Regions from separate parts of the Siminovitchia sediminis genome, predicted to be linked through region 4. Evidence: riboswitches for the same ligand, from Rfam matches in the RefSeq annotation. Region 4 holds a riboswitch; each other region holds the start of a gene.
The links. Region 4 has a riboswitch for glycine ahead of ACFSCZ_RS00205 (ACT domain-containing protein). Riboswitches for the same ligand answer to the same signal wherever they lie in the genome.
Positions count from the first base shown of each region.

Region 1: it holds a riboswitch for glycine, as region 4 does, so the genes downstream of both, gcvT (glycine cleavage system aminomethyltransferase GcvT) here and ACFSCZ_RS00205 (ACT domain-containing protein) in region 4, are expected to answer to the same signal.
Region 2: it holds a riboswitch for glycine, as region 4 does, so the genes downstream of both, ACFSCZ_RS08475 (iron-sulfur cluster biosynthesis family protein) here and ACFSCZ_RS00205 (ACT domain-containing protein) in region 4, are expected to answer to the same signal.
Region 3: it holds a riboswitch for glycine, as region 4 does, so the genes downstream of both, glyA (serine hydroxymethyltransferase) here and ACFSCZ_RS00205 (ACT domain-containing protein) in region 4, are expected to answer to the same signal.

Region 1 covers NZ_JBHUEO010000004.1:2,755-4,954, reverse strand. The annotation lists gene ACFSCZ_RS01320 (DEAD/DEAH box helicase) at 1-510, opposite strand, end outside; glycine riboswitch at 641-730, shown strand; glycine riboswitch at 734-815, shown strand; gene gcvT (glycine cleavage system aminomethyltransferase GcvT) at 895-2,001, shown strand; gene gcvPA (aminomethyl-transferring glycine dehydrogenase subunit GcvPA) at 2,021-2,200, shown strand, end outside.
Region 2 covers NZ_JBHUEO010000019.1:35,206-37,405, forward strand. The annotation lists gene sdaAA (L-serine ammonia-lyase, iron-sulfur-dependent, subunit alpha) at 1-729, shown strand, start outside; glycine riboswitch at 771-871, shown strand; gene ACFSCZ_RS08475 (iron-sulfur cluster biosynthesis family protein) at 1,171-1,521, shown strand; gene purU (formyltetrahydrofolate deformylase) at 1,730-2,200, shown strand, end outside.
Region 3 covers NZ_JBHUEO010000019.1:32,278-34,477, reverse strand. The annotation lists gene glyA (serine hydroxymethyltransferase) at 1-1,227, opposite strand, end outside; glycine riboswitch at 1,318-1,396, opposite strand; glycine riboswitch at 1,400-1,504, opposite strand; gene ACFSCZ_RS08455 (DMT family transporter) at 1,608-2,200, opposite strand, start outside.
Region 4 covers NZ_JBHUEO010000001.1:39,665-41,864, reverse strand. The annotation lists gene ACFSCZ_RS00210 (PFL family protein) at 1-990, opposite strand, end outside; gene ACFSCZ_RS00205 (ACT domain-containing protein) at 1,005-1,280, opposite strand; glycine riboswitch at 1,368-1,445, opposite strand; gene ACFSCZ_RS00200 (3D domain-containing protein) at 1,832-2,200, shown strand, end outside.

The DNA of each region.
Region 1 (2,200 bases), on a different contig from region 4:
ATCAAAGGACTGGTCTGCAATCAGTTCTCTGTGCGGGCTTCTTTTGGCAGTATCAATAGAAGACACAATACAGTCATACCTTTCCCAAACATAACTTTTGGCAGCAGGGACGGCATGTATATGAAACTTGGAGTTCAGTTCAGAGGTCCACTGCGAGACAAGGGATGCAGGTACGAGAATGAGTGCTCTTTTAACTAGGCCTCTAATCATATATTCTTTTAGTATCAATCCTGCTTCGATCGTTTTACCCAACCCGACTTCATCTGCCAAAATGGCTTTTCCATTCATTTCTTCAATAACCCGGGCTGCTGTTTCCAATTGATGCGGCAAAAGAGTCAGTTCAGGCAAATGTTTTGGAGCAACCAGCCCCTCAAAATCTGGGACAAGAAGGTGTTTTTGAGCTGATAGGGATAAATGGAAGAGCTGCTGGTCCGACCACGGCCCATCTTTTTGGTGGCGTTCCAAAAAACCGGGCAGCCAATCCTGATCAAAGTTTATATGTATGGACATGACAGGCCTCCTTATATACTGAAGATCAAAGAAAGTGTTTGAAAAGTATGTAAAAGAATGATACGATACTATTGAAAGAACTCTTCGTACATAAGATTAGTATGTCCAACTTTTAACAGAATATAGGCGAATGAAGACTGGAGGAGAGACTGTTTATACAGCGCCGAAGGAGCAAGCAATTTATTGCGAATCTCTCAGGCAAAAAGACTCTTGTCGGACGCAGCTCTGGAGAGTGTTCCAACATGTGGAGCCACCAACGAGGAAAGCCGGTAATCCGGTCAAACTTTCAGGTGCCAAAGACAGAGAGACCTTGTAAAGGGGCCTTTCTGTCTTTTTTTATTTGCTTTTTGCTGTACCTAAATGATCAGGGAGGATGATAAACCAATGGCCGATTTAAAGAAAACTCCGTTGCATCCATTGTACAAGGAGTCCGGTGCCAAGACGATTGACTTTGGAGGATGGGACATGCCGGTGCAATTTTCCGGCATTAAAGATGAGCATGAAGCAGTAAGAACCAAAGCGGGTATTTTTGATGTTTCCCATATGGGTGAAATGGTCATCAAAGGAAGGGATAGCCTGTCTTTTTTGCAAAAAATGATGACCAACGACTTTTCCAGATTAAAAGACGGCGATGCGATGTATACAGCCATGTGCTATGAGAATGGCGGTACGGTTGATGATCTCCTCGTCTACAGGTTCAGTGAAGAAGAATACTTTCTTGTAGTGAATGCTGCAAACACGGAAAAAGATTATGACTGGCTGCAGGAACATGCATCGGGAGACGTCAACATCGAAAACGTTTCTGATCAGTATGGATTAATTGCCATACAGGGTCCAAAAGCTCAAGACATTCTCCAAAAAGTTACTGAGAATACCGATTTAAGTGAAATAAGGTTCTTTAAATTTAAACGGAATGTTGACCTTGACGGAGCAAAAGCACTTATTTCCCGAACGGGCTACACAGGAGAAGACGGCTTTGAAATATATTGCCAGGCGATTGATTCAGTAAAAATATGGAAAAGACTGCTGGAAGCAGGTAAAGAAGAGGGCATGGTTCCCTGTGGACTTGGGGCAAGGGACACCCTCCGGTTTGAAGCGGGCCTTCCTTTATATGGACAAGAGCTTTCTTCAGAAATTTCACCGCTGGAAGCAGGGTTGGGATTTGCAGTCAAGCTGAACAAAGAAGCAGATTTTATTGGCAAGGAAACGTTGAGGAAACAAAAGGAGCAAGGCGTGGAACGCAAGCTTGCCGGAATTGAGATGATAGACAGGGGTATCCCGAGAACCGGATACCGGGTTTTCTCAGGTAATGAAGAAATTGGCTATATCACTTCAGGAACACAATCCCCGACATTAAAGAAAAATATCGGATGGGCCTTGATCAAATCCGATTACAATCATGAAGGCAGCGAAGTGGAAGTAGAAGTACGCAAAAAGCGCCTGAAAGCGAAAATTATTCAGACACCGTTTTATAAGCGTCCAAAAAAGTAGGATGGAGGAGAAAAACATGATGAAACATCGTTATTTGCCTATGACCGAACAGGATCAGCAAGAAATGCTGAAGACCATCGGAGTAGATTCGATCGATGAACTGTTCTCTGATATTCCAGAAAAAGTCCGATTTAAAGGTGAGTATCAAATTAAACCCGCAAAGACCGAATCAGCATTAATGAAGGAACTTGCTCAAATG
Region 2 (2,200 bases), on a different contig from region 4:
GATCCGTCACCTTCACCCAGTGGTATTTCCGGTGGAGATGCGCATTTAATGAAAGAATATAAGGATAAAGGAAACTACATGACAGGCGGTTTAGTAACAGATGCCATGAAATATGCTTTTGCCACTTCTGAAACGAATGCCCGGATGGGAGTGATTGTCGCGACACCTACCGCGGGATCAGCAGGCATCCTTCCCGGCTGTATATTTGCTTTGGAAGATAACACTGATATTTCCACTGACGATCTGGTCATGGGGCTTTTTACGGCAAGTGCCATCGGCTATGTTATTGCCAATCGTGCTTTTATATCAGGTGCAGCAGGCGGATGCCAAGCTGAAGTAGGATCCGCCACCGCTATGGCCTCCGCAGCGATTGTTGAAATGAGGGGCGGTACTCCTGAACAGGCTGTCCATGCAGCTGCTATGTCCCTTAAATCTTTGCTTGGCCTTGTATGCGATCCTGTTGCAGGCCTGGTTGAGGTTCCCTGTATCAAGCGGAATGTGATTGGCACGGCTATTGCTTTTGCTTCTGCAGATATGGCGCTCGCCGGAATCAAAAGCAGAATACCCTGTGATGAAGTAATAGGTGCCATGTATGATATCGGCAGCAGCATGCCGCGCACATTGAAAGAAACGTCTCTTGGAGGACTGGCAGCAACGCCCACCGGCGAGGATTTAAAGAGAAAATTAATGGCCAAACCTTGCCGGAACAGCGCTAAAAATACTGGATGATGAACCGTCTATGAGAAAAGATTAACAATCAAAATATGCGGATGAAGATTATGGGAGAGTGCTGTATAAAAGCCGCCGAAGGAGCAAGGTCCAAAAAAACCATTGGAACCAATCTCTCAGGCAAATGAACCACAATCCGACGCATCTCTGGAGAGAGCGCTTTAAAAACGCCACCAAAGGAGCAAGCCCGAAAGTGATCGGAGTTAAACTCTCAGGTACAAGGACAGAGAAGGGATTCAATCCCTTTTTCTGTCTTTTTTTATAAATAAAAAAACCTTTATACTGAGTTTTTCTTTAAAAGGTAGTGTTATCTAGCTCCAGACGCCATCGGTTCGAGGTATACCCCAATTGGCGGCTGAAAAGCCGACTTCTCCCAATTTGTTTTTGCTTGTCGCAGATAGAGGGCGCCTTGCGCTTTCTTATGTGAAGGAGTGAAGAAAAATGGTTATTAGGCTCACGGAAGCAGCTGTAAATAAACTTAGAAACATGAAAATGAAAGATGGCCATATTCCCCGTATGGATGCAAATATTTCCGGCGGGTGCGGCATGGCGGTTTCATTCAAGTTTTTCATCGATGAGAAGCGAAGAAATGACCATGTGTTCCAGTACAATGGTATACAAATTGCGATGGATCGGTTAACATTGCGATATTTGAATAAGGATGCACAGGTGGATTACAATGAAAAAAGCGGTTTTATCGTTGGGGAAGGATTTTCGTCAGGTGCTTGTGCAATTGAATCAAATAATGTCAGTCAAGAAGGTTCCTTAGATGGTGAACATACTATTCATTAAAAATGACAGATCTTCCAAAAACGATTATGATTATGGACGGCGGAGTATTTGGATCAGAACGTTTGAACTGAAGACGGGTGTTACTGTCACCGATTGGGGGCACCAGGATCCAATCATCATAACTGTAAAAGGGAAGATTTCAGGTAAGCACAACCGCTGGAATGGGATTTGTATAAAGCGGAATAATAGAAAAACTGGAGGAGTAACGATGGCTGCAGAATCAAAGAACAACAGAGCGACTTTATTAATTTCGTGCCCGGAAAAGCCGGGGATTATCTCAACAGTATCCAATTTTTTATTGGATCACCAAGCAAACATCGTGCAATTTGACCAGCATACGACTGATCCGAAAGCAGGGATGGTCTTTATGCGAATTGAGTTCGATTTAAGTGATTTTGATGCATCTTATGACAAATTGCATGAAGACATGAGGCTGCTGGCAGAAGACTTCAAGATGAAGTGGCAGCTAAACAGCAAAAGGGAAAGAAAGCGGATGGCCATCTTTGTTACGAAACAGGAATCATGTGTGATGGAATTGATCTGGAGAGTGAAATCGGGTGAAATCGATGCTGATATCCCAATGGTAATCAGCAACCATAACGATCTGAGGGAAGTAGTGGAGAATCAGGGAATCACTTTTTATCATATCCCGGTAACTCCCGAAACAAAAGATGAAGCG
Region 3 (2,200 bases), on a different contig from region 4:
AAGTGGGTATGTGCGGCATAACCTCTGAATCTCTTTTCTTACTTTTACCTTTTCCTTGGAGTCCCCTTGGCTTTGTAAAATATCTGTCATATAACCGGCAATGGCTTCCATGTCCGTTTCGTTCATCCCGCGGGAAGTCAGGGCAGCCGTGCCAATCCGAATCCCGCTCGTAACGAATGGGCTTTCGGGATCATACGGAATGGTATTTTTATTGACTGTCATTCCGGCTGCCTCCAACAGATGCTCGGCTTCCTTTCCTGTCAGTTCCCACGGCCTGACATCAACTAATATGAGATGATTGTCTGTTCCGCCGGAAACAATGGCTGCTCCCTTGTCTTTCAAAGATGCTGCAAGTCTGGATGCATTACTGATAACCTGCGAGATATATTTTGCAAAACTCGGCTCCATAGCCTCCTTGAATGCTACAGCCTTTGCCGCGATGATATGCATGAGCGGACCGCCTTGTATTCCCGGAAAAATGGCTTTATTGACTCTCTTGGCAATATCCTCATGGTTGGTTAAGATAATCCCTCCCCGCGGACCCCTAAGTGTCTTATGGGTTGTGCTTGTAATGACATCGGCAAATGGAACAGGTGAAGGGTGAAGTCCAGCAGCGACCAGCCCTGCAATATGCGCCATATCTACCAAAAAATAGGCACCCACTTTATCAGCGATCTCCCTGAATCTTGCAAAGTCAATCACCCTCGGATAAGCACTTGCCCCGGCAATGATCAATTTAGGGCGTTTCTCCAAAGCCATTTTCTCTACTTCATCATAGTCAATCAAGTGGGTATCTTCTCTCACACCATAGGAAACAATGTTAAACCATTTCCCTGACATATTGACCGGGCTCCCATGTGTCAGATGGCCGCCATGGGATAAATTCATGCCCATAATCGTATCCCCAGGTTCGAGCAAAGCGAAAAAAACGGCCATATTTGCCTGTGCTCCTGAATGAGGCTGAACATTTGCATATGGAGCTCCAAATAATTCCTTCAAACGCTCAATGGCCAAATTTTCTACGACATCCACGTGCTCGCATCCGCCATAATAACGCTTTCCGGGATACCCTTCCGCATACTTATTAGTTAAGACAGAACCCATGGCCTCCATCACATCTGTACTTACAAAGTTTTCTGAAGCGATAAGTTCCAGCGACTGATCCTGCCTTTTCCGTTCTTCCTTAATCGCCTGAAAGATTTCCGTGTCTGCATGAGCTAAACTCATTGATTCGTCCTCCTTTTTGCCTACCCTTCCCTTGTCATCTCCCTGAAACACAAAAAGGACAGGGGAAAGATAGATCATCATCTACCCTTCCTCTGTCCTTTTACCTGAGAGTTTAACTTCAAGATTGAAGTATTCCCCTTGGGTGGCCTGTAGAAGGCGCTCTCCAGAGACGCGTCCAAACGCGGTGCTTTTACCTGAGAGATTGGATCCCATGGATTTTTTGGGACTTGCTCCTTCGGTGCTAAACAAATTGTTTAGTCTCTCCCGCGATTGTCATTCGCAAGCATTTTGTTTTTTTATAATATACCATTCAAACGTGATTATTGTCAATCATTTACTCGAATTTTTTGATTATTCCACCACACTGCCCGTTACTTCGATTATGTGTGATGATAGTTTGCTTCAAGTCCGGGACGCGTTCCTTTGAATAGCTTGATATTTGCTGTCAGCACCACGCCCAAAATCATTAAAATGCCCCCGATTACCTGGGAAACCAGGAGTTTCTCATGAAGAAACAGGATGCTGAAAATCGTAGCAAATAATAATGTAAAATTCAAAAAGACCGAAGCTTTGGATGGCCCCAGCATAAGAAGCGCCTTGTTCCATAAAACAAAAGAAAGTATAGAGGGAAAAATTCCGAGATACAACAAACTTATCACTTGTGGCATTCCCAGTTGCAGTGGTGCAGGATCTCTATAAAATTCCCAGGCTGCAAACGGTGCCAAAATGATAAGTCCCACAAAGATCGTACTAATAAACAAAGCCATTTTCGGTAAACCGGCAGCCGCAGCCTTCATGTAAATAGAGTATATTACCCATGCAAGGACTCCAAACAGCATAATCAAATCCCCATTGTTGAAAGCAAGTGTCATAAATGTATGAATACTGCCCTGTGTCACAATCCATAGCACGCCAATTAACGAAATAATAACACCAGTTAATTGGATTTTTAACATTCTTTCCTTAAGGAAAA
Region 4 (2,200 bases):
GCTCAGGCCGCCTACATAGGAGCTCGCCATAGCGCCGCCTTTTTTCACTGCATCATTCATTAAAGCAAGAGCTGCAATCGTGCCATGCGTTCCAACGCGCTCCAGGCCGATTTCTTCTAAAATTTCTGCAACGCTGTCGTTTGTAGCATTTGTCGGAGCCAAGGAGAGGTCCATGATTCCAAATGGAACACCTAAGCGCTCGGCTACAACCCGTCCGATCAGTTCGCCGGCACGTGTAATTTTAAAGACTGTCTTCTTAATGACATCGGCTACCTGCCCAAGATCAGCATCCGGATGGCGCCTTAAAGCATTCAAAACGACGCCAGGCCCGCTGACACCCACGTTCAGAACAGCTTCACCCTCACCCGTTCCATGAAAAGCACCTGCCATAAATGGATTGTCTTCCACAGGATTGCTGAATACGACAAGCTTCGCGCAACCCAGTCCGTCCTGATCCTTCGTTCTTTCAGCAGTTTCTTTAATAATCTCCCCCATCAGGCGGACTGCATCCATATTGATCCCTGTTCTAGTCGTAGCCACAGAAATGGATGAGCAGACCCGCTCTGTCACGCTCAGCGCCTCAGGAAGAGCATCCAACAGCGTTTGTTCGCCTTTTGTAATACCTTTATGAACCAGGGCGGAATATCCGCCGATAAAGTCAACACCCAGTGTTTTTGCGGCCCGATCCAGCGTTTTAGCCAGTTCAACCGCCTGCTCTTTTGTGGCATTTCCCAAAATTTCTGCAACCGGCGTTACAGATATCCGCTTGTTTACAATTGGGATGCCGTATTCCTTTTCCACTTCCTCTGCTGCAGTTTTTAAATTCCCGGCATAGGAGGTAATTTTTTCATACACACGCTTGTTCATCTTTTCGAAATCAGAATCGGCACAGTCGGATAGGCTAATCCCCATGGTAACCGTACGGATGTCCAAATTTTCCATCTGCACCATCCTGATTGTTTCCATCATTTCAGTTAATTCTATATTCATGTCCAAATCCCCTTTTATATCCGGTGCATGGATTGAAATATTTCTTCCCGCTGAATGTTAATTTTCTGGCCTATTTTCTCCCCGAGCTCATCAAACTGCTTTTGCAGTGAATCGAGATTCTCAATTTCAGTGATATCGACCACCATCATCATGGTGAAAAATTCCTGCAAAATTGTTTGGCTGATATCCAGCACATTTACCTGGTTTTCAGCAAGCACTTGCGTGACACTTGCTATAATACCAACCTGGTCTTTTCCCACTACGCTAACTACCGCCCGTCTCTTTTCCATTTACCTGTCACCTCTCTAATTTACATACAAAAAAAGATTGGATCTGCTCCAATCTCAAGAATAGTAGAATAACAAACAATGGTTGTCAGTTACTCTTCTGTCCTTTTGCCTGAGATTGTGAATCCTTCGGCGCCGCATACATGCAGTCTCTCCAGAAGCTGCTCCTGTTATAGTGTGACCCATAACCCTCATCGCTTATTTTTTTATGCTACGTTATTTTACCAACACAAACAGCATGAGGTCAATAGTATGTGACAAGCCTTTATTTACCACTCTCAAAACTTTCTATGGATACGCCCCTATTTCTTTCACGATTGTCAATGAGGAGCTTTCTGCCACATCTTTGAACTTTAACTCCCCGGTATCAGCCAATATATTATTTGTACCTGTCAACGACCGCTTTTCTATTTGTCAATCCGTTATTGGGCTTCCTATTAAGCAACAAGAGATTGTTAGAATTATGTAATGAAAATAGAGCCATTCTGAAATAATCCTGTCATATTAAATTGGTAAACTTATCCTTAACTAAATAGACAAAAGGAGCCTCTACATTGAAAAAACTCATCATATCTGCCATTACCGTTACTCTATTAATCTTTGGATTTGCTGGAGCATCTTCTGCTGCCAGTACGACTTATAAAGTTCAAAAAGGCGATACACTCTATAAAATTGCAACAAAACATAAAGTAACAGTGAATCAAATTAAAAGCTGGAACGGATTAAAAAGCAATTTGATTAAGCCCAACCAAGTCTTAAAGGTAACAAAGCCTGCAGCGAAGAATGCAACGAAGAATGCCGTGAAAAAAACACCGGCAAAAAAGGCTCCAGCCAAGAAAAAAGCCTCATATAAAACGATGACCGTCAAGGCTACTGCCTATACAGCCGACTGCAAGGGATGCAGCGGTATCACCGCAACAGGT